4 regions of the Rossellomorea sp. GQ25 genome follow, and region 4 is predicted to be linked to each of the others. Evidence: riboswitches for the same ligand, from Rfam matches in the RefSeq annotation. Region 4 holds a riboswitch; each other region holds the start of a gene.
What was found. Region 4 has a riboswitch for cobalamin ahead of AC6CIB_RS01575 (ABC transporter substrate-binding protein). Riboswitches for the same ligand answer to the same signal wherever they lie in the genome.

Region 1 (6,139 bases), on a different contig from region 4:
CATCCCTGAGTGTATCCCACCTCGGTCCAGAATACCCTTTCTTTGAAAAATACTCTCCAGTCGACCAGTCGGAACCATTGTAATATGGATAGGAGCCTTTTTCTTTCGCTAATTCATGACTGGCTTTTATCGTGTAATAAGCAACATCCTCGTATAGTGAGTCACAATAATCAACTGCTTCATCGCTCTCCCATTTCAAACCTTTTAATGCAAGGAGGTGATGCCAGCCAAAGGTTCCTAATCCAATCCCTCTATAGCGTTGATTTGTCAGTTGGGCTTGCAGGACTGGAAGTCTATTAATATCTATGACATTATCAAGTAATCTCACTCCTATGGACACGACTCTCTCCAACTCATCATCCATGATTGTTTTGGCTAAAGAAACAGATGCCAGATTACAGACGACATAATCTCCGGGAGATTTATAGGTAATGATTTTCCCGTCCTTTATGACCTCTTCTTCCATGACGGTCGCACTCATATTCTGGGCGATTTCGGTACACAAATTACTACAGTAAATCATTCCCTTATGCTGATTGGCATTTAGCCGATTGACTGTATCACGGTAAAACATATAGGGCGTTCCCGTTTCGAGCTGGGAAATCATGATCCGCTTGAAAATTTCAATTGCTGGAACGACTTCCCTGGAAAGATCAGGACATTCTACGCACTCCCAATACTTATCCCTGAACGAACCTTCTCCCTCACTCTCATCATAGTAATCTTCCAGGGAATACCCCATGACCACCCTCACTTCATGAGGATCAAATAAGTACCAATCCCCTCTATTCTCCACTTGTTCCATAAATAAATCCGGTAAGCTTACTCCAGTGAAAAGATCATGAGTACGCTGCCTTTCATCTCCATTATTTAAGCGTGTATCAAGAAAAGGAAAAATATCCTTATGCCATACATCCAAATAAACAGCGATCGCTCCTTGACGTTGCCCTAATTGATCAACGGATACTGCTGTGTTATTTAATTGCTTCATCCATGGAATAACACCTGAACTTACTCCCTTGAAGCCTTTGATATTACTTCCTCTGCTCCGGACCTTCCCCAGATAGATACCGAGACCCCCACCGTTTTTACTTAGTGTGGAAACATCTGTATTGCTGTCATAAATACTTCTTAAATCATCGGCTACCGTATCAATAAAACAGCTTGATAACTGACCATGGCTTTTGCCGGCGTTGGCAAACGTAGGGGTCGCAACCGTCATATACAAATTAGACAGTGCCCAGTAAGCTTCTTCAATAAGCACCAGACGCTTATCACGGGGTTCGTTCATAAAGAGTGTCATGGCGATGATCAGCAATCGCTCCTGAGGTAATTCAAGGATTTTACCATCATGGGACTTAGTTAAATACCGCTCTGATAATGTGACGATCCCTATGTAAGTAAACAGATGGTCTTTAGATGAATCCATGATCCTCCCCAAAGTTTCAATTTCTTCTTTGCAATATGAATCCAATAGTGCGGGAGTATATAATTTCCTATCAGTCAAGTCTTGAATTAATTCATAAAAGGAATTGTACAACATGCTTTCTTCAACTCTCCTTGAATGAGCGATTGTACGATAAAGTTTCATTAAATATAATTCTGCAGCTACATACGTCCAATCAGGTTCATGGGCAGAGATCCGTTCAACTGCCGTGAGGATCATGAAATGATAAAGCTTTTCTTTACTCATTTCAGATTGAGCGTCTGCATACTTAAAAGTCTTTTCATCAAATTCTTTAAAATGAAGTTGCGGAAAGCGACTGTGGAGATTTGTAAGAATCGCTTTTGCTTCCATTGTTGTCCGCTGATACTGTGATACGATTGACATCATCATTCCTCCCAATTTATACAGTGTGGGAAGGATTCAAAAAAAGCCCATCCTTCTGAAGGATAGGCTTTTATGTACGAAAGATATATGAATAGACTAAAGGGACTATTCCAATCCTCGCTTTATCCTCCCAATTCCCGAAGAAGATAACACGTGATAAACAAGGCAGGTCTCCTGACTCGTGCTTCACCCTACTCTAAGGCCTTCCCATCCTATATGACAGTGGCAGTTCCTTATTTCGTCAGCACTTACAGTTGCGGGGACAGTTCCGGATTCACACCGGATTCCCTTTTAAGTCCATTCAGACACCCAATTCACAGGTTATAATCAATATATAGTTAAAATAATTAAACAGAACACAAAATGTTGTGTTCTGTACCATCATAAACGATTAAAAATGAATTTACAAGTGAAACTATTTATTTCGTTTAGAAGTTGAAATCTTTTAATAGTATCACTCTATTACCCTCTTAAAGTCAAGAGTTGTAAAATGGTCATTGCATTCACAATCAAATCCCTATTTTATGTGTGATAATCCTATTTAGAGATTAAATGCTTCTTTAAACTGCGGACTCAGTTCGCTCCAAACATCGAAAAGATTGCCATCCCCATCGGAAAATACAAAATTTCGTCCATTATGCCCCCTGTTTTCAATCTCCCCGGCTTCGACTCCTTTTTGAACTAAATCTTCTCTCAACTCTTTTAATGCTACTAAACCATCTACTTCAAAAGTGATGGAAAATTTCTTGTTTTCGTACTTATCAAAAAAATTACTGCTTTCTTCATCCAAAGCACCCACCAGGAAGAAACTTTGATTTGCAAGGTCTAGGATTGCCTTGTCCTCATCCTTATAATTCACATTCGCGTTTAATTTTTCTTTATACCATATGCATGCTCTTTGTACATCCCTTACTGGAATATAAATAGTCCCGATTCTTACTAATTGCCTCATCGTCTCTCTCCTTTTCATTTATTCTGTTTACTAGTTCAACAAAAGGAAGGAAAACCCTTCCATTAAAATATGCTTATAATTATTATTTTGCATGAAAAGAATAGGAGAAGATTGAATACTACCTTCATAAGGACACTAGTCAGCCGACACCTTCCTAAATGTTAGTTGAAGAAAAAGTAGCCACTCTTTATAATTCAAATAGAAGGTTGTTTGACAGTATTCTTTGGTCCCCAATATTTTTTATAGGCTGTTTAAATGGAGGAAGACCTCGATTTAAACAGTCTCTTTTTTTACCTACTTAGATTGAACGCATAGGTGAAAGTCTTCTTACATTTTCATTTCTAGCCGGCAGTTGTCAGTCAAATGTAATCGCATACATTATAGTGAAAGAGGGAACATATAAGTAATTTACTGTATTTCAACCTTATTACAATCAATACTTTTCAGCTTAAATACTTTCTTTTTACGGGTTTTTCATTTAAAATGCGCATTAAGTGATTTTTTTCGAAATCACACCTTAGTTCTGAAAGGAGTCTATTATGAAAAAATTATTTACGACTTTACTATTAGCATTACTAACGATTGGACTAGCCGCTTGCGGTTCGAACGAGGAGAGCCAAAAACAAGCTGACGATAAAGCCAAAACAGAAGAAAAAAGCGATGGACAGGCTCAGGAAGAACAAGCAAAGCAAATGGAAGAAATGCAGAAGAAAATGGATGAACAAAAGGTTGAAAGAGATAAGATCGTTGCCATTGTAAACGACGAAAAAATTAATGGGGAAGATTTCAATAACGTATTGACTCAATCACAAATGCAATATCAACAGATGGGGCAAGACCCAACAAGTAAAGATGCAGCAAAGAAAATCAAGGAACAAACAATTGATAGCCTGGTTGGACAAACACTCCTTATGCAGCAGGCCGATGAAAAAGGCTACAAAGCGTCAGAAGATGAAATCAATAAACAACTGGAAGAAGTTAAAAAGCAGTATGGTGATGAAAAGAAATTTGAAGATGCCATGAAAAAAGCCGGATTTACGATGGACGAGTTAAAAACCCAAATCGCTGAAAACATCAAATACACAAACTACGTTGAGAAAGAAATCAAAGTAGAAGAAGTCTCTGAAGATGAAATGAAGAAATTTTACGATCAGTATGCGAGCCAGCAAGGTCAGGGTGAATCAAAGGATGCACCAAAGTTTGAAGAAGTGAAACCTCAAATTAAGACTCAGTTAGAGCAACAGAAAAAACAAGAAAAACTTGTTCAGCATGTAGAAGATTTAAAGAAAAATGCTAAAGTTGATGTGAAAATCTAAACTTTTATCAAAGAAAGCCACCTATATCGATAGGTGGCTTTCTTATGTTCTATCCCCCGATGTTTTTCTCTGCTCACGAAGGGTATGGTACAACAACGACTCATTAAGGGAGGATGAAAGATAATGACGAAGAGGAAAAATGACAATCCAGAACAAATCAATAAAGATCATGACGGCATTCTCGATCAGCATGAAAGTGAGCAAAATGTGGATCCAATTCCCCTCGATGACTTAAAAAAAGAGCAGCAGGACGAGAAAAATAAGCATCATACGAAAGATGACTCATCAAGCAAAGAATAATACATTAATCAAAAGCCCTGTGGGATTCCCACAGGGCACTATTCTTATTTAGATAACCAATCCGTATGGAATGTCCCTTCCTTATCCACACGCTGATACGTATGGGCTCCAAAATAATCACGTTGGGCTTGCAGAAGGTTGGCAGGCAGTGACTCAGAGCGATAGCTGTCATAATATGCTATAGCACTCGCAAGACCCGGCACAGGGATACCTAATTTAATCGCTGTAGCCACCACTTCTCTCGCTTCCTCCTGATAGTTTTCAACGATTTCCTTGAAATATGGATCAAGTAGTAAATTCGTTAATCCCGGTTCACGATCATACGCTTTCTTGATTTCTTCGAGGAAGCCTGCACGAATGATGCATCCACCTCTGAAGATCATGGAAATTTCGCCGGGCTTCAGGCTCCAATTATACTCATCCGAAGCAGATTGAAGCTGGGCGAAACCCTGTGCATATGAACAAATTTTGCTTAAGTACAACGCTTTACGAATCATTTCGATAAACTCTTCTTTGTTACCGGAGAACTCCTTATTTCGTGGTCCTCTTAAGATCTTACTTGCCTTTACTCTTTCTTCCTTCATGGCAGAGATGAAACGGGCAAACACAGATTCAGTAATGATCGATAAGGGTACACCTAATTCCAGTGCAGAAATACTCGTCCATTTCCCTGTTCCTTTCTGCCCTGCGGTATCCAGAATCACGTCAACAAGGGGTTTTCCTGTTTCTTCATCCACCTTTGTGAAAATATCCGCCGTGATTTCAATCAGGTAGCTGTCGAGCTCCCCCGCGTTCCATTCTTTGAATATTTCATGCAGCTCTGTAGCGCTTAAACCCAATACATTTTTCATAAGATAATACGCTTCACAGATAAGCTGCATATCACTGTACTCAATTCCATTGTGTACCATTTTCACATAATGGCCTGATCCATCCGGACCGATATATGTACTGCACGCATCGCCTTTTACCTTGGCCGCAATCGCTGTCAGGAAAGGCTCGACTAACTCGTATGCTTCCTTCTGACCGCTCGGCATGATAGCAGGACCGTATAAAGCGCCTTCTTCTCCGCCTGAAACACCCGCACCGATGAAGTTGATTCCTTTTTCACCAAGTTCCTTATTGCGGCGAATTGTATCTTCAAAGTATGTGTTTCCTCCATCAATCAGAATATCTCCCTGATCTAAATGAGGAAGCAATGATTCAATCGCTTTATCGGTAATATTACCGGCTGGAACCATAATCAATATTTTTCGTGGTGTTTCTAATGACCGCACGAACTCTATTACATCGTGAGTACCGATCATTTTCTTCTCTGGATGTTCTTCAAGAACTTCTCTTACTTTTTCATCAGACACATCATAGATGGAAACGGAATAGCCTCTGCTTTCGAAATTTAAGGCCAGACTCTTCCCCATCACTCCGACACCAGCAACTCCTATTTGTTGTTTTTTCATATATTGATCATTCCTTTCACTTCGAGTAATTATATTTTCACCGTATATATTATAATACGAAATATTTTTCCGTGGTGGATTTTTATGAAATAATATTTTTTTATTTCGTGAAGTAGGTTAAAATTATTTTCATGAAGATTTCGCTTAGAGGAGGTTTACCCTGCATGAAAGAAGAAAAGATACAGCATTGTTTACCTCGTATCCGTTCCCATTACTCTCAATTCAGTGAAAAAGAAAAGATGATTGCAGATTTTATTATTGCTAATCCTGAAAAAATTATCCA
Region 2 (6,139 bases), on a different contig from region 4:
TAGTCCTTCGGGAATACATAAGCTGGAGGGGCTGAGACGTTTAGGTGTCCTTCCAGGCGAGTTTATTGCATTTGGAAATGATCATAACGATGGAGAATTATTTAAAAACGCAAAATTTAGTGTTTGTGTAGGACAACACCCGATAAGCGCGAACGCAACTACTGTCATAGATATTAAGGATGTTCCTTCTGCCATTAAAGAAGTCAGTGAACACTACGTTAAAAGAGTAATCAATTCTTAAAAGGAATCTTATTTCATATAAGGGGGTTTATCTGTAATATGGTAAGCTTCTTTTTTTATAAAAGGTCATTGAGTTAGTTGAAGGGTTTTGAAATAATTGGTAGATAGTTGGTTAAAGGAAGAGTAATAAGGAGGAAACGATGAGTAGAGATAAAGATCGATATTTTTTGGAGTTTGCTCTAAAAGAAGCAGAAGAATGATACTGATGCTTCCAATGAGTTTCCCAGAGAGTTTCTTAGAGCATACCTTTTTTGACCTATTAGTAGATGGAGAAGAGGATTACGATTGCCGGAACGAAGGAGGAGGCTCCAGGGGGCATACATCCTATACATACATTGTATCGTAGGTTTACCCGACGATTTTTCAAACATTAATTTCGTTTTTAGAGAATGTAAAATGCCATTTCATAAGCCAACGGGTTTCGAATTTATTACTTAAATGGGGAATTGGGGTCCGGTCTCCACACGTTAAAGTGTCAGCGTGCCGGGGGGCAGACTCCAGTTTTTTTGTTCGAAATGAATATTTGTTTAACGATAACCATAAAAATATTATTAATTATAAATAAATATTTATTGATAAACAATAAATAAAGTGGTAGAGTAAAATCAATAATCAATAAGCGAGGTGCTTTTTATGAAAAGGGAAACACTCTTTTTAAAGATTGCTGTTTTTCTTATCGGGACTCCAATTGTTGCTTTATGCGTCTTGGGGTTACCTTGGTTAGCTATGGATGTAGCAGAAAGTGATTCGAAGCTTGCATATGTGGTGTATGGCATTCTAATCATTATGTATGTATCCGCTATACCGTTTTTCATCGCATTGTTTCAAGCCTTTAAACTATTAAGCTTTATCGATAAGAACAATGCATTCTCTGAATTATCCGTAAAAGCTTTAAAGACTATAAAAAAATGTGCCATTGCCATCAGTCTCATATATGTGGCAGCGATGCCGCTCTTTTACATTCTGGCGGAGGTTGATGACGCCCCTGGTATCATATTGATCGGAATGATCTTTATTTTCGGTGCAGCGGTGATTGCCGTCTTTGCGGCTGTTCTTCAGAAGCTACTGAAAAATGCCATCGATATCAAATCTGAAAATGATTTAACGGTCTGAGGTGAAAACAATGACGATTATAATCAATATTGATGTGATGCTGGCTAAAAGGAAAATGAGCGTAACAGAGCTTTCCGAGAGGGTTGGAATCACGATGGCAAACCTTTCGATCTTAAAAAATGGAAAAGCAAAGGCCGTTCGATTCTCAACGTTAGAGGCAATTTGTAAGGCTTTAGAATGTCAGCCGGGAGATATTTTGGAATACCGAAGTGATGAAGATAATCAAGAGGAACACGATGGGGGAAAGCTTGATGCTTCCGGAGAGATACGAGGCTCACCGGGAGCAGATTGAACGGACTTTGATTCCGATTGAGGTCCGGGAGCTGGATTGATTTGAAAGAGAGGGACGGTTCGCTTGCTGATGAGGCAAGTAAACCGTCCTTTTGGTTCTTTGTATAAAGAAAAATCAACAACTTGTCATGATTACGGAGGGAAATAGGTCATTAGGGTACGTTAAAGCGTCAGGGTGCCGGGGGTCAGAGCGCAGTGTTCAGTCAAAAGAAAAAACAATGCCCCTGCCATAATCAGCAAGAGCATTGTCCTCCTTATCAATAGAAACCAATCGGCTTATTTATATCCAATAAATCTTTTATACCGTTACATCCTTTTCCTCGTGATCTTTACGGATCTGATTTAACTCCTCCGTCAACCGCAGGAATTCTTCTTTGTTTCGATCACGTAAAGATTGGTCGATTTTCTGCTCGAGTTGCTCTTTCCGGAATGTTAGCAGGGCCTTGTCCAAAATCATTTCTGCAAAAAGAGAGTCTATGCCGGGTACCTCGGACTGTGGTGAATTTAGCAAATACTTCTTCATGAAAAATCAACTCCTTGACCTTTTTTCTATTATACTAACCATTATCTCAATATTCAAACATTTTAAACGAAAAATTTAAATTATTTGAAGGGAAGGAAGTTGGAAACCAGTTTCATTTAAGGTTTTGTTAAGTTTGCTATATGGGAAGTAATGTATGCTGAATAAGGATTAGTTGGGTAGTTTTTCCCATACAAAAAAACTCCAGGTTTAGAAAGGAAAATATGTCAAAAAATAAAATTGTTTGTAATTTTTAGAAATATTTGATATGTTTGATTGGAAAACTGAATACGTGTAGAAGCAGGTGTAGAGGGATATGACGATCCTCTACTTAATAGGGAAGTTCGGTTAGAGCCCGACGCTGTCCCGCAACTGTATTTGGGAGCGATTCGAAAAGCCACTGTCTTTAGAAACTTGAAGATGGGAAGGTTCGGAGAGTGATGATCATAAGTCAGGAGACCTGCCTGTTTCAGCACACATCAATACCTACGAGGATAGGGGGTGTTAAGTGCGAACGAGTGATCAACATTTTTTGTTTTGGCTTTTTGGGGGAGCAGAAAATGTTTATTTAAGCATCAGTTCGATCTTAACAACTTCTTTTTAGAAGTTGTTTTTTTATTGTCCATTTTTAAACAAGACGGATTCGAGGTGAACTTCTTTGTTTGGAACAGTTGAGTATTTTACCGATTACTTCAAAACGTGCATTATGAACAACTTCAGTGGAGAAAAGACACTTATGCTTTCTTCCAATTATCAGCGTTTGACAAAAGAAATCATGATGCGGATAGAAAAAAGAGAAGAAAAAGAAGTTTGTCTGAGCAATCTTGAAAGGGCTTACAACAAAATGAGTGAAGAGTTATTTGGAGATAGGAGGAAGAGATAATTGGAAGCTAAACAAAAATTTTTCCCCGGACTTGATGGTGTTGTTGCAGCAGAAACCAAGATCTCGTTTTTAGATACGGTACAAAGTGAGATTGTCATCCAGGGTTATGACCTTATTAAACTATCACAATCTAAAGAGTACATGGATATTGTCCATCTACTGCTGGAAGAGAGTTTGCCGGATACTGCAGAGAAAGAAGCGATGGAAAAGATGTTGAAGGGTGAGTATGAAATACCTGGGGAACTGCTTGAAATATTCAAACAGCTTCCGGGAAATACGCATCCCATGGATGGGCTTAGAACGGGAATATCAGCACTTGCTGGATATGACAACAAACTCGATGATCGTTCATTACCCGTGAATAAAGAGCGAGCTTATCAACTTCTTGGAATGGTGCCCAACGTTGTAGCGAATAGCTACCGGATCATTCACCAATTGGAGCCGGTCCGTCCAAACGAAAACCTTTCATATAGTGCAAATTTCTTTTATATGATCACTGGGCGAGTCCCCTCTCTACTGGAAGAAAGGATATTTGACCGTTCTTTAGTTCTTTATAGTGAGCATGAGATGCCGAATTCCACCTTCACGGCGAGGGTGATTGCGTCTACTCATTCTGATTTATACGGTGCCTTAACCGGTGCTGTCGCTTCCTTAAAAGGGAACCTGCACGGAGGGGCGAATGAAGCGGTTATGTACATGCTTAATGAAGCAGGCAGTGTGGCAACATTTGAAGAGCTGCTCGAAATGAAAATGATGAAAAAAGAAAAGATCATGGGATTTGGGCATCGTGTGTATATGAAGAAGATGGATCCAAGAGCATTCATGATGAAGGAAGCGTTAAAAGAACTATGTGATGTAAAAGGCGACCACCTTTTATATGAGATGTGTGAAGCTGGAGAGAGAGTAATGGAGAGAGAGAAAGGGATCTATCCGAATCTTGATTATTATGCAGCTCCGGTCTATTGGATGTTGGGGATACCGATTCCACTATATACTCCCATTTTCTTTAGTGCCAGAACAGTCGGACTTTGTGCGCATGTGATAGAGCAGCACACCAATAATCGACTCTTCCGTCCGCGAGTACATTATACAGGCGAGCGACGTGTATTTAATTAAACAACTGGGGAGTTGTAACGTCGCCCGCCTGATGCAAATGGATATTTTGGCGAATACCCATTTATATCATAAATAACTTCTAACAGAAAAGGAAGGTATCTCATGCTAAAAACGAGCGAAACGACGAAAACCGATGTGTTATTGGAAGAAATAGCCGATTACGTATTAGATAGAGACATCACAAGTACGGAAGCATATGAAACGGCACGCTATGTATTGTTTGATACGCTTGGATGCGGAATTCTCGCTTTGAAATACCCGGAATGCACGAAGCTTCTGGGCCCTGTCGTACCTGGGACAATTGTACCTAATGGGACTCGTGTGCCCGGTACGTCCTTCGTCCTTGATCCTGTGAAAGGGGCATTCAACATAGGGTGCATGATCCGCTGGCTGGATTACAATGATACGTGGCTCGCTGCGGAATGGGGACATCCATCTGACAACCTTGGAGGCATTCTTGCTGTAGCGGATTATGTAAGCAGAGTACGGATTTCGGATGGGAAAGAACCTTTACAAGTTCGGGATGTGCTCGAAATGATGATCAAGGCCCATGAGATTCAGGGAGTACTGGCGTTGGAAAATAGCTTGAATCGTGTAGGGCTCGATCATGTTCTGTTTGTGAAAATCGCAACGACAGCTGTTGTCACGAAGATGTTGGGTGGATCTCGTCAGGAAATCATAAATGCGTTATCGAATGCATGGATTGACAATTCAAGCTTGCGAACATATCGACATGCACCGAATACAGGCTCGCGAAAATCCTGGGCAGCAGGAGACGCAACAAGTAGGGGCGTTCACTTGGCAATGATGGCTGTAAAAGGCGAAATGGGCTATCCAACCGGGCTTTCAGCGCCTGGATGGGGATTCCAGGATATACTCTTCAATAAAAAAGAATTGGTGCTGGGACGTCCACTTGAATCCTATGTAATGGAAAATATACTGTTCAAAGTATCTTATCCGGCAGAATTCCATGCCCAGACAGCAGCTGAGTGTGCGGTCAAGCTCCACCCATCAGTGATTAACCGACTTGACGAAATCGATGAAATTAAGATCATGACACATGAATCAGCTATACGCATCATTGATAAAACAGGTCCTCTTCATAATCCTGCGGATCGCGATCATTGTTTGCAGTACATCACAGCCATCGGATTGCTCAAAGGCGATATCAAAGCAGAAGATTATGAAAATGAAACAGCCCTGGATCCAAGAATCGATGCCTTGCGGGAAAGGATGACAGTGGTAGAAAACAAACAATACAGTGAAGATTACCTTGATCCGAGCAAGCGCTCAATCGCAAACAGTGTACAAATTCGTTTCACAGATGGATCCGTTACCGAAAACGTAGAATTAGAGTTTCCATTAGGACACCGCTTCAGAAGAGACGAAGCGATTCCAAAGATTAAGGAAAAATTCATGAACAATATCAAGACCCACTATTCAAGTAAACAACAAAGATTGATAGAAGAAGCCTGCTATGACAGGGACAAATTAGAAAGCATGAAAGTGAATGAATTTGTAGATTTGTTCATCTAGAAAAGGAGGATGGCCAAGATGGCATGGATTGTAGACCAACCGTTAGCACAAACAGAGCTTGCCGACCAATTTCAAAAATGTATCTCCAGTGAATCGATTTTGCAAATACCTGGCGCGCATGATGCGATGGCTGCCCTCATGGCAAAGGAGGCTGGTTTCTCAGCACTTTATTTATCGGGAGCCGCTTACACAGCAAGCAGGGGACTTCCGGATCTCGGGATGATGACGTCAACTGAAGTCGCAGAACGCGCCAAAGACCTTGTTCGTGCTACTAATTTACCGGTATTAGTCGATATAGATACGGGTTTCGGGGGATATCTGAACGTCGCCCGTACGGCTAGAGAAATGGTGGAGGCTCATGTAGCTGCCGTTCAATTGGAAGATCAGCAATTGCCTAAAAAGTGCGGACATCTAAATGGGAAACAACTCGTATCCCCGGA
Region 3 (6,139 bases), on a different contig from region 4:
CTCGGTTTAGATTGAAATTGGACGATAACCGAAATCTCTTCACCGGATGCTAAATCACTCTGTTGAAATCCTTGAAGGCCCATTGTATTAGTTAATTCCAATTGATGTAAGGCTTGTCTCTGCTCATCAGTCAAAGAAGATAAAATTGTTTCTGCTTCCCAATCAGCAGCTGTGGCTGTTGGAATGGAATAGGTCGATATTGGAGATAACATTAATCCTGTGGATAATGCAATCACAGCTGATTTCTTTGCAATGGAAGATCCATTCATCATTTCTACCTCTTTTCTGTAATATTAGATGGTGATTTATCGAAATATTGGTTCAATTCATATTTTAAAGGAGTTTGAACTTGTTTGTATGGGGGTTTACTTCGAGACTAATGAACTACATAATTGGTGGGATTTTTAACCTATAACTGATTTTCCGTGGTTTCTGCAGGATAAAAGTTGTGAAATAATGAATTGGTATTGGGGTTGCAAAGGGCTTGTTTGGATGAATATTATGCAAAGAGGACGATTAACTTATAATATAGTGGTAAAATGAATTGATTTTCTAGTGTTCCATCTACTATCTTTCAAAAAAAGAATGATAAAAAGAGACAAGTCATCCTTTTATCATTCGGAAGGAGCATTATTCTAATTCATAATAACTTATTTCGCTGGACATCTTATCGGATGCAAGCCGGAAACCCTTTTCTGTTTGCCCGGTTTTAACATAATATAAAAATAGTTGTCTTTCATAATGCTGATACATCAATTGACTTCCCGTTTTTTTGAAATGGGGGAGAGCTGTATTTTCAATATACTCATAAAGTTCTTTTTCATTTCCCTTTAGGGTGAGTAAGTAAATCTCAAAGAATACGTAAGTGGGATCCTGATGCTGAGTTGCCATTTTTAGTCCTTTTGTCGCTAAATGATTGAGCTCTTCGGAAGTAAGTAAATTTCCTTTCATACAAGCAAGTATATAGCCGCTAAGTGTTACCAAATAATGTGACGCAGGGGTTTCCTCATTAATAAGTTTTAATGCTTTTTCATAGGATTCTTTTGATTCAGAATATCGTTTTCTCCTAAAATATTCGAATCCAAGATTGTTATGGATCTTATGTTCCCTTTCCTTGGAATTAACGGATTCACAGACTCTGAGGAGCTTATCATACTGTTGTTTGGTTTCTTCCATATCAAAGGGTTCTTTGGCATTCAATTGGATTAAAATTAAGGTTTCAGAATCGATAACCCTCAGGATATTTAATGTTTTTTGGAAAAAATGCAAAGCTCTTTGCCCATAATAATAGGCAAAGGTGTTTGAATGAATGGAATGATACGCTAATGCCAAATGAAAATAATATTCGGAGTTCGGATATTCATCGTCAATCTGTTTTAATACTTTAATGCAAGAGTTAAACTGCCTTGTTGAATGATGATAGATTCCCTTGACATGCAACAATAAATTTTGTTCAAAAGGAGAAAGAGAGTAGTTTTTATGTTCGAACATGTCCATTATTTCTTTTGCTTTTCCATGTTTATTCAAAAATAGATAATACCTTGCCAGGAAAAGATTGTATTGAACAATGAAGTCTGATAGAAACCGTAAAGGTTCTTTTTCAATTTCCCCTTTTAATTGATGGATTTCATTGGTTCGAATCATAATAATCGCATCGTTCCATTCTGATAACTTAACCTGTAAGGAATGATAGCGAGAACGTTCAACATCCATATTGATTCCAAGCTTTCTTGCAAGTAAATCAGTAATTTCACTGGAATACTCTGTGATTCCTCTTTCAATTTTACTTAGATGCGTGGGGGAGCATATCCCCTGTGCAAGCTGCTCTTGAGTCAAACCCGAATCTTCGCGATGAAACTTAATTAATTTACCTTCAATCATACTACACCCCAAATGAACTATTTTATTATTCATTATAGGGAAAATTTTCTCGGTATTCTATAGGTTTAGAACAAGACGGAGGTCTGAAGGCAATAACATCCAAATAGCATCTCTATAGTGTTTTTCTCTTTTCTTCCTGAAGTTCATCCTGTACTTCTTTCACCAGAGGAGGGGAATCCTGAATGACTTCCCGCTATATAACCAACCCCGTTTTCATTCCAATTAGGATCCAATAGACTAGCCCTTTTAAACACTCAAAGCCTAGATAAGCTCTGAGTGTTTTTGTTTTTAGGATAGTCAGCAATCAGCGACTGTTTACAAAATAAGCGCACGATTTTTTCTATGCTCTTTTCTTAAAGGAGCCGTTTTGAAAAGCCTCGATTCTTCTTCTGTCTTTGGAATGACCTTTGGCACCGGCTTTGGTTTTCCATTTTCATCAACGGCGACCATCGTCAGGAATGATTCAGTCGTCAGGGTTTTGACACTCGTTACGAGATTCGTAGAAAACACCTTTACATAAACCTCCATTGATGTTCTGCCTGTAGAAGTGACGTATGCCTCGAGGCTTAACGCATCACCGACTGTTGCAGACGACAAAAAGTCGACGGAGTCAATCGATGCCGTAACGACGACTGAGCTGGAGTGCTTCATTGCTGATAGTGCCGCAATTTCATCAATATAGGAAAGGACTTTTCCTCCGAAGATCGTTTGCATATGATTGGTGTCCGGTGGCAGCACCAATTTTGTTTGTATGGTTCGTGAACGTTCTACCGAATAAGCTTGTTCCATTTTCTCATCTCCCAGTTTAATTTCCGAAATAAAAAAAGCATCTCCTTTTAAAAAGAAGATGCGGCTATTTCAAGCGAACGTCCAGAATCATGTGATTCCTCATGTGGCTCAATTAGCGCAACACCCTCCTATCTCCCGTAGGAACTTCTGTGTTCTTCCCATTTGGCAGGTCTCCTGGCTCAGCGTCAACGATTTCGCATTCCTTCCCATTTCAATTCGAAACAGTGGATCCATACGAATTCTCAGCCTTACAGTGGCGGGACCGCGTTGGACTTTCACCAACTTCCCTTTTAAGAAAATGAACTTAAATCATCTTCACCAATGAGCAATGATTAAATTGTGAACGCATTTATTTTATCATAACCCTTAGTGAGTGAGGAGAATGATTAGGGTAAAATTTATAAACAAGTGCTTTTCAAAAAGGTAGTGAGATCTGAAAAATGCCACAAGACAAATTGGTAAAGTAGTAGAGTATATCGATCAACATCTAAGCGAAGATTTATTCTTAGAACAATTAGCCAAAGTATCAACCTATTCCCCCTTATCACTTTCAGCGGATGTTTAAAGGGCTGATTGGTGAAACACCAGCAGGTTATGTGAAAAGAACGCGCTTGGAAAATGCAGCGCATATGCTCATTTACGACCCGCAGCTTCCAATCACACAAATTACGTTCATATCATATTTAATCGGTTCCGTACTGTCCTGTTCTTTCTTCCTTATCGCGATTGGAGATCATCTCATCATATTTACCCTGTTAGGGGCGATACACGGCTGGTTTTTATAGTATGAAAGCTCGAACTTTTTAAAGGTTCGAGCTTTTTTATATAAAATTAGGAGATTCACCTAAATTATTGAAACTTTTCTATCACTCTTCCGTAGATAGTATTGCAGCTAGCAATTTTATTAAATATTAAATCAGTTGCTCGACTGATTTATAGAAAATGTTGAGAGGGGTTGTCAGAATGCTAGAATCATTAAGTATTATCGGATTTTTTATGTTCTTGATTCCTGTTCTGGTTATTGCTGCTATTGCAGGAATTGCCTATTATTTCTGGATGAGGTTTCGTTATCGTACAGCCAGATCCAACCAGGCACTGATCATTACAGGACCTAAACTGGGGGATCCTGAGAAGGAAACAAATATTTTCACCGACCAGGAAGGACGTTCCATGAAAATCATCAGGGGTGGAGGGTACAGATTAAGACGTTTCCAAACTTCCACACCTGTTAATCTTACATCCTTCCAGTTAAAGCTATCGACACCGAGAGTATACACAAATGGCGGAGTACCAATCGTTGCGGACGCAGTGGCGATGGTGAAGGTGGCAGACACATTAAATGGGATTGCGAACTATGCTGAGCAGTTCCTTGGTAAGGATCAAAAAGAAATTGAAGATGAAATCATCGAGGTACTGGGAAGTAATCTTCGTGCGATTCTTTCCAAAATGACTGTTGAAGACATTAACAGCAACCGTGAAAAATTTAACGCTGACGTATCAGAAATTGCCCAGAAGCAGCTGGATCTTATGGGCTTCAAAATTACGTCACTCGGGTTAACTGACATAAGAGATGCAGACGAAGAAAATGGATACTTAAAAAACCTTGGTCGTCCACGTATCGCCGAGGTCCGCAAGCAAGCTGAAATTGCAGAAGCAAACACCGAGCGTGAAACCCGTATTCACCGTGCCCAAACCGATCAGGAAGCGAAAGAGGAAGAATACAAGCGTCAAATTACCATTGCCCAATCGAAAAAAGAGAAGGACATCAAAGACGCAGCTTTCAAAGAAGAAACAGAGCGGGCAAGAGCAAAATCGGAACAGTCCTATGAGTTGGAAAAAGCCAAACTTACCAAAGAAGTGAAAGAAGAAGAGTTAACGCTTCAATTCCTTGAACGTGAACGTGCCGTGAAGCTTGAAGCAGAAGAATCAAAAGTTCGTAAAACAAAAGCCGATGCCGAATACTACGAAACGACTCGTAAAGCAGAAGCGGAAGCGCGCAAGGCTGAAATTGACGGGGAAGCGAAAGCTAAGATCCGCAGAGAAGAAGGTTCTGCAGAAGCCGATGTTATCAGAGAACGAGGTAAAGCGGAAGCCGAATCCCGTAAACTGCTTGCAGAAGCGATGGAGAAGCATGGCGATGTCATCATTACAGAGAAACTAATCGAAATGCTGCCAGTTTTCGCAGAGAAAATTGCCCAGCCTCTTAACAATATTGATTCTGTTAAAATCATTGATTCCGGTAATGGCCAGGGAGTTCCTTCATTTGGGAAAAGCATCACCAGAACGATGCTTGACATGCAGGAACCGTTACGCGAAATGACAGGCATCGATGTAGGTGAATTACTGAAGTCGTATGCAAACAGAACCCATGAAAGACCTTATCAGCCAGCAATTTCAGAGTTAGCTGACAAGGAAGTTGCTGTGACGACCGAAGAAAAAGAGTCAAAAGAAGAAGGTCAAAGTAAATAACGAGAATGGAGATGTCTCAACAAAGGAGACATTTTTTTTCTTATGGAAAATCGCTTTCTTTGAAGTGCCTAATCTATTCCAATAAAAAGAGCCAGGCACGAAATCATTTGTGCTTGGCACCTATTATGATGAAATAACTGTACCTGGTACAACTCGGATGAATTGTACCAGGTACAGTTATTTATTTAGGTTCAACTGCTGATAAATCATGAAAAATCAGCAGCTGAATATAGAAAGATATTTAACAGGTGAAACCAACGGAAAATTTGCCTGTTAAAAATATTCGAAGAAATTCAACAGTTGAATGAACAGCAATATTCAACTGTCAAAAAAACATTAAAATTCAACAGTCCAACAAACCTATCAACCTTGTATCCCAACCTCAATATGCCGGGAACTTTTAACATCAATCAATCCTAAATCTGTCAGCTTCAACTCAGGGATCACAGGCAAAGTGAGAAAAGAGAGAGTCAGAAATGGATTAAAGTCTCCGGAGAATCCTAATTCTACAAACGCATTTTTCAAATCGCTGAGCCCTGATACCACTTCTTCAAATCCCTGGTCGGACATCAACCCTGCAATCGGTAATGGGAGAGAGGCTATGACATTTCCGTCTCTTACCATCACCAGGCCGCCATTCATTTCGTTAAGCGCCTCGATAGCTTGCAGGATATCACGATCATTTGTACCAGTTGTGACAATATTTTGGGAATCATGAGCAATGGTGGTAGCGATGGCTCCTTTTTTCAATCCGAATCCTTTTACAATGCCCAAGCCAATGTTTCCTGTCCCTTTATGTCTTTCAACGACAGCCATCTTAAGTTGATCCTGTTGAATAGAAGGGATAAAGAATCCATTTTCTACTTGAACCTTTTCAATCTGTTTATTGGTTCTAAGGTGGTTAGGGATGATTTCAATAATATGTGCTTCTTTTGTAACGCCCATTTCAATTTGGAGATGTTTTTCAGTTAGTTCAGGAATATGAACAGTTGAAGTCAGA
Region 4 (6,139 bases):
TTCCTACTGAGAATTCTTTACGGATTGGCAGAATCGTAAAAAACTGAAGATTAAGGAGGAAACTTTTAAATAGGATCATACTGCAACCGTCCTTCCTCATTTAGACCCCTCTTTTTCACAACAGGGATCCCCGCCGTCATTTCAATCGCAACACATGCTTTTTTCACCATTCTTCTATGTAATGCACCAAGTGTTTTCTGGAAAGTAAGGAGACCGTTTGAATCAACTGGAAGGTCAGAAACCAATTCATTACTAACCAGGAGCAGTACATCAACTCTATTTAGTAATTGAATGATAGACTGATAGATTTTCTCTTCTATATACTGACCTTTCTTCTCTCCATTACCATACAGCTCATTTGTTAAAAGAGTTGTGAGGCAGTCTAACAGAACAACGGAGTGTGGAGGAATGTCGTTGATTATCCTTTCAATCGAATTGGGACATTCAATCGTCGTCCATTCCACCTTATACTCTTGCCGGTCTTGCTGGTGTTTTCTGATTCTTTGCTCCATCTCCCTGTCAGTGTTCACTCCACAAGCAAGATAGACCAATGGAACGTTTGACTTTTTGTTCTCTATTGCCCATTTCTCAGCAAAAGAGCTTTTGCCGCTTCTAACCCCTCCGGTTATAAAATATAGGGTTCCCAAGCCGATTCCCCCCTCTTCTCAATCACCCTGTCATTGAAATAATTCTACTCTGTTTGATCCAAATAGCGTTGAATGGCTTTTTTCGTTACCTCATACACACCGCGCCCAATCAACTTCCCTATCGGTGTAATCGGCCCAGCAAACGGTTCCAGTCCACCTTTTTGACTGGAGGCAATCAGAATACTGTCGGTCGGTGTCCCGGTTGCAAGCTGACCTGTTCTTCTGTCCCTCACATTCATGTCGTGCAGGGCTCTCACCTTCGCTTCTGTTGAAGTTACAAGGGCTTCAATATATGCCTCATCTGATAAATTCCCATTTATAAACACCCACGTATTTATCGTGCCCGGCTTAGACTCTATACCATATTGATAACTTGTTGACACATCAATAGCATTTCCAATACCAGCAGTCACAACAACGAACACAGAATGCCCATGTGTCTCGAAACGATCGCATACCATATTATTTAAAGGAAGAGCGGTCATCATACCAACTGAAAAAGATGAATCAAGGTCTTTTTGAACAAGAAACCCCTTCATATCCTCGTGATAGTCCGAGCAGTCATAATCTGCAGGGACTCTGCGGTTGATAAAGTGCTTGTACCAGCCGATTCCTGCACCAATGATCCCTGAGGACATACATTTAAGTGAAAAAGGTGCAGAGAAATGTATATAATCTTCCTCCACATTGAGGTAATGTTCATCTAAAACGGGGTCCTCGATCTCACCCTCCTCTGGAATGATTACCATTTGAGGTTTTGCCACTAAAGGGTGAGCCTGTTTTTGAACCTTTGTATGATACACCTCTTCGATATACTTCTCTTTCAAGACTTCTTCTGGATGATGGAGAAGTTTTGTTCTTCCTTTGTCCAGTAGGAGTAAGCGGTCACAGTATAAACTTGCTAAATTTAAGTCGTGAAAGATCGCGACTACCGTTAATTTCTCTTGAGCCGTTTGATTTTTAATTAAATCTAACAGTGATTTCTGATACGAAAGATCAAGATGATTAGTAGGTTCATCAAGCAACAGGACCTGCGGCTCCTGAGCGAGAGCCTGGGCAAGGAATACCCTCTGCCGTTCTCCCCCGGACAACTCATGAAGAAAGCGGTGCTGAAAGGACGTAATGCCCGTTTGATCCATTACCTTCTCTACGATTTCAGTATCTCGTTCAGTCGTTCCTTTTAAAAAACCTTTTTGGTGAGCATATCTCCCAAGCATAACCGTCTCCCTCACTTCATAGGAGAAGGATTCTGTTGATATCTGAGGAAGTACCGCTACTTGTGTGGCCAAATCCCTTGAAGAAAAATGATGCAGTTTTTTTCCTTTTAATGTGATGTTTCCATCCATTAATGGAAGCAGACCTGTCATGGCTTTTAACAGCGTCGTCTTTCCACTTCCGTTCGGTCCAAGAATCCCAAAGAATTCCCCTTTATCTATATGAAAATTCATGTCTTCCACGATTATTTTATCGTTATATCCTACTGTAACACCGTTTACATTTATCATGATGAAAGCCCTCTTTTCTTCAGGAGAATATAAGCAAACATCGGGGCACCGATAAGAGCTGTTATCACTCCAATCGGAAGCTCGGTTGGTGCAATGATGGTTCTTGAGATGAGATCGGCCAACACGAGAAAGCCTCCACCTACGAGGATGGACAAAGGAAGTAAGTGTCTATGGTCATGCCCTACTATCCTTCTTAGAAAATGAGGGATTACAAGCCCCACAAATCCAATTGTACCTGAAACGGCGACAGCCGCTCCCGTCAGGATACTACCTGCAATTAAGATGAGGAGTTTTCTTTTTTGTACGGATATTCCGATATGATGAGCTTGTTCTTCACCAAAGCTCATACCATTCAGTTCCTTGCCATTGAGAAACAACACTATCACTCCAATTAAGAAAAAGGGGAATATAATCGTAATGTAATCCCACCCTCTCATGGATACACTTCCAAGAAGCCAACCGATGATCTGTCTTAATTCCTCTCCAGTCAGGGCAATCATTAAAGATATAAGGGAACCTAAAAAAGAACTGAAAATGATTCCTGTTAATATGATGGTTTCTACCTTCATGGTTCTTTCAACCTTCTGTGCAAACCATAATACAAAGAACACGGTTATAATCGAACAAAGAATACTGAGAAAGGGAAGCGTAAACTTCCCAATGAACGGAATGCTCCAATTAAAGAACAACGTAATAACAGCGCCGACCGATGCTCCTGAAGACACACCCAATGTATATGGATCAGCCAGCGGGTTGCGCAATAGTCCTTGAAAAGAAGCTCCTGCAATTGCTAAGGAGCTTCCAACCAATAATGCCAATAATACTCTGGGCAATCTTATTGAGTACACTATATTTACAAACATTGGATCAATTTCTTCCGGTAAAGGGTATCCAAGCCATTTAGCTCCAACGATGAACAAGATATCCTTCGGTGGGACAGAGACGGTTCCAATCGAAATACCGGCAAAGAGAGCGAATAGTAAAAACGATACAGCCAACCCGTATGTTATCCAAATTTTATTCTGCAAATAACTCCGGATAGATCGACTTTGCAATTTCCTCTACTCCTTCAACTAATCTCGGACCAGTACGTGTGACCAGATCTGAATGCACGTCATGGACATCTTCATTTTTCACAGCGGTTACATCCTTCCAACCTTCTCGGCCCATCACTTGTTCTTTAGGATTTTCACTATAAAAACCATAGGTTGTAATGATGACGTCAGGATTTGAAGCGATGACCGCTTCTTGGTTAACTTGGACCCATCCCTTCTGATCACTCATCACATTTTCGGCATTTACAAGTGAAAGCATTTGATCAATAAAAGTATTTTTCCCTGTCGAATATATGTCAGGTGAAGGTGAAACCTCTACATACACGTTTTTCTTTTCAGTTACCCCACTGACTTTTTCCTTAATGGATTCTAGATCCGCTTTCATCTCAGAAATGACGGATTCAGCTTCATTTTTCTTGCCGACCAATGTGCCGATGTTTTCCATCGTGGTGTACACTTCCTCAAAGCTATTGGCATCACGGACGATATATATCTTTACCCCTGCATTGCGAAGTTGTTCTAACCCCTCTTCTGCCGACACAGCAGAGGACTCATGAGCAAGAACCAAATCCGGATTCAGACTGATAATCTTCTCAACGTTAAATTCCATTCCACCTATTTTTTCTTTCTCCGCCGTTTCTTTTGGGTAATTATCAAAATCTGAAACCCCAACAATTTCTTTGTTTAACCCTAACTCAAATAAGATTTCTGTGTTGCTTGGAATCAATGAAACAATATGCTTAGGTTGCTCATCCAGCGTGACTTTATTATTCAGGGCGTCGTTTATTGACAAAGGAAAAGCAGATTGTCCCTGACTGACTTCCCCGCTATTTTTTTTCTTTTCTACACTTTCACCATCAGTACCGCATGCTGAAAGTAGTCCTAGAGATAATATTAGTGCAAGAATGATTTTGAATGTGTGTTTCATGCGTTTTCCTCCTGTTATTGAACTTATTCCAGACAAAAAAAACATCTCCAGTGGGACTAGAGATGTTGTGTAAGATGCATAAAAAGGTTTTGGACCGTTAACCATGCACATTACACCTTTCTATCCGCGTAGTTTGGTGCGAAAGACATTAGGCAGGTCTCCTGGCTCATGGTCATTGTTTGCTGCACCTTCCCATACCTATTGGTATAGTGGCATTCATACAGCTCACTTCCATTTACAGTGGCGGGACCGCGTTGGAATTACACCAACTTCCCTATTATGAAGCAACAAAGTTTGCTACCGAAACCTCCGCTTCACCTAATCTCGTATCATATGTAATAATTGTTGCGTTCACATGAATTATACACAAGTTATCATCGTTAGTGAATTGATTTTTATGAATTTGTTGAAATTTGCGGGATGATTGAACCTGCATAATGTAAGTTGATCGTGTGCTTGGGCAACCGAATAGGAAAAGAGCTTTGGATTATGTGAGTTAAACCATATAGGCAAAGAGTTTGAAGCTAATTGATTGTCGCTTCCTGCCTTTCATGATAGAATCTGTTTCAAGTTATCGCTTTACTACTTTAGAGTGGCACATTTATAGGAGGTTTTCGCAATGAATGAAAAAAAAGAGGTTGCTACTTTTGCCGGGGGTTGTTTTTGGTGTATGGTAAAACCATTTGATGAACTACCGGGTATTATTGACGTAGTATCAGGTTATTCAGGGGGCCATCTTGAAAACCCTACCTATCAGGATATTAAAGCCGGTAACAGCGGACATTATGAAGCTGTTCAAATCACCTTCGACCCTGCTCTCTTTCCCTATGAAAGATTATTAGAATTATACTGGCCGCAAATTGACCCCACTGATGATGGAGGACAATTCCATGACCGCGGTGACCAGTATCGCACAGCTATTTTCCATCACAACGAACATCAAAAACAATTAGCAGAAAACACGAAGAAGGAAATAGAAGAAAGCGGACGATTCAAAAAACCAATCGTCACACAGGTTCTCCCTGCCTCAACCTTCTACCCGGCAGAAGAATATCATCAAAAGTTCTACAAAAAGAATCCCGATGAATATAAACAAGACCGGGCGAAATCAGGTCGTGACGAATTTATTGAGAGTCATTGGGAAAACCCAAAAGCTTAAAGGCTTTAATAAAATTTATCCTACCGAGAGAATGAAAAAAACTCCTTTCGCCAAACTAATTGGCAGAAAGGAGTTTTTATATGAAGAAAAATGATCACGTTAAAGAACATAAAGTGCAAGTCGTTGGATATGAAGGTCCAGGGAAACTAGTGAACTTCTTTGATCCCTATCCAGCTGAAGACGAGGCGAAAGTGAATAATTCAGATACGGTAGATAATCATAGTTCAAAATGAAAGTGAAAATAAATAAGGTGATGGTTATCATGAATCAAAGCATTACCTTTCTTCTACTTTATCCAATAAAATGGTTTACCTTCATTTGTTCATCTAAGATCCATTCCGCCGTAAGTTGTCCAGAAAGCGTGACCGTTGGTACACCTCCACCTGGATGGGTTGAACCCCCCACAAAGTACATATTAGAGAGCACTCTGCTCTTATTCGGAATCTTGAACCCTCCGTTAAGCTTTCAGTCTGTGACAGTACCATAGATCGATCCACCATTTGCCCCATAAAGGGTTTGAAGGTCGTTTGGAGTGAAGGAATATTCGTATTCTATATGATCCCTTAAATTGGTTACGCCCTTTTTCGACAATCGTAAGTCATATCCTTCTGAGGCAAGACGGATCGCTGTTGACATACCTCCTAATCCTCCACCTCCTACTATTACTTTCTTATTCATTTCATTTCCTCCTCACGAGAAAGATCGTTTTCGACTGAACGCCTATTCAACTTTCCATTTGCCCATTTTGTATGACCCCAAAAAAATTTGACATGAATTAATACACACAAAACATCCAATCCTGATGAATAAGGGTATTACCTATAACGAAAATGGTTAAAATGTCG

Region 1: linked by a shared signal. The riboswitch ahead of AC6CIB_RS16015 (ribonucleoside-diphosphate reductase subunit alpha) and the one ahead of AC6CIB_RS01575 (ABC transporter substrate-binding protein) in region 4 are both predicted to bind cobalamin.
Region 2: linked by a shared signal. The riboswitch ahead of AC6CIB_RS07490 (hypothetical protein) and the one ahead of AC6CIB_RS01575 (ABC transporter substrate-binding protein) in region 4 are both predicted to bind cobalamin.
Region 3: linked by a shared signal. The riboswitch ahead of AC6CIB_RS06170 (acyl-CoA thioesterase) and the one ahead of AC6CIB_RS01575 (ABC transporter substrate-binding protein) in region 4 are both predicted to bind cobalamin.

Annotation. Positions count from the first base shown of each region.
Region 1 is NZ_JCAXEQ010000005.1:76,192-82,330, forward strand. It holds gene AC6CIB_RS16015 (ribonucleoside-diphosphate reductase subunit alpha) at 1-1,831, opposite strand, end outside; cobalamin riboswitch at 1,979-2,159, opposite strand; gene AC6CIB_RS16020 (VOC family protein) at 2,373-2,783, opposite strand; gene AC6CIB_RS16025 (SurA N-terminal domain-containing protein) at 3,323-4,099, shown strand; gene AC6CIB_RS16030 (YczO family protein) at 4,223-4,399, shown strand; gene gnd (NADP-dependent phosphogluconate dehydrogenase) at 4,444-5,856, opposite strand; gene AC6CIB_RS16040 (MurR/RpiR family transcriptional regulator) at 6,021-6,139, shown strand, end outside.
Region 2 is NZ_JCAXEQ010000002.1:343,963-350,101, reverse strand. It holds gene AC6CIB_RS07510 (HAD-IIB family hydrolase) at 1-241, shown strand, start outside; gene AC6CIB_RS07505 (DUF2975 domain-containing protein) at 874-1,353, shown strand; gene AC6CIB_RS07500 (helix-turn-helix domain-containing protein) at 1,364-1,645, shown strand; gene AC6CIB_RS07495 (IDEAL domain-containing protein) at 1,943-2,167, opposite strand; cobalamin riboswitch at 2,450-2,646, shown strand; gene AC6CIB_RS07490 (hypothetical protein) at 2,823-3,047, shown strand; gene mmgD (citrate synthase) at 3,048-4,163, shown strand; gene prpD (2-methylcitrate dehydratase) at 4,266-5,699, shown strand; gene prpB (methylisocitrate lyase) at 5,718-6,139, shown strand, end outside.
Region 3 is NZ_JCAXEQ010000002.1:72,307-78,445, reverse strand. It holds gene AC6CIB_RS06180 (S8 family serine peptidase) at 1-272, opposite strand, end outside; gene AC6CIB_RS06175 (helix-turn-helix domain-containing protein) at 631-1,881, opposite strand; gene AC6CIB_RS06170 (acyl-CoA thioesterase) at 2,197-2,670, opposite strand; cobalamin riboswitch at 2,818-3,007, opposite strand; gene AC6CIB_RS06165 (hypothetical protein) at 3,267-3,455, shown strand; gene AC6CIB_RS06160 (flotillin family protein) at 3,634-5,139, shown strand; gene ade (adenine deaminase) at 5,503-6,139, opposite strand, start outside.
Region 4 is NZ_JCAXEQ010000001.1:285,919-292,057, reverse strand. It holds gene AC6CIB_RS01595 (adenosylcobinamide-GDP ribazoletransferase) at 1-79, opposite strand, end outside; gene AC6CIB_RS01590 (bifunctional adenosylcobinamide kinase/adenosylcobinamide-phosphate guanylyltransferase) at 66-647, opposite strand; gene AC6CIB_RS01585 (adenosylcobinamide amidohydrolase) at 692-2,152, opposite strand; gene AC6CIB_RS01580 (FecCD family ABC transporter permease) at 2,149-3,207, opposite strand; gene AC6CIB_RS01575 (ABC transporter substrate-binding protein) at 3,170-4,135, opposite strand; cobalamin riboswitch at 4,270-4,467, opposite strand; gene msrA (peptide-methionine (S)-S-oxide reductase MsrA) at 4,755-5,294, shown strand; gene AC6CIB_RS01565 (hypothetical protein) at 5,375-5,527, shown strand; partial or broken gene AC6CIB_RS01560 (phytoene desaturase family protein) at 5,586-5,861, opposite strand.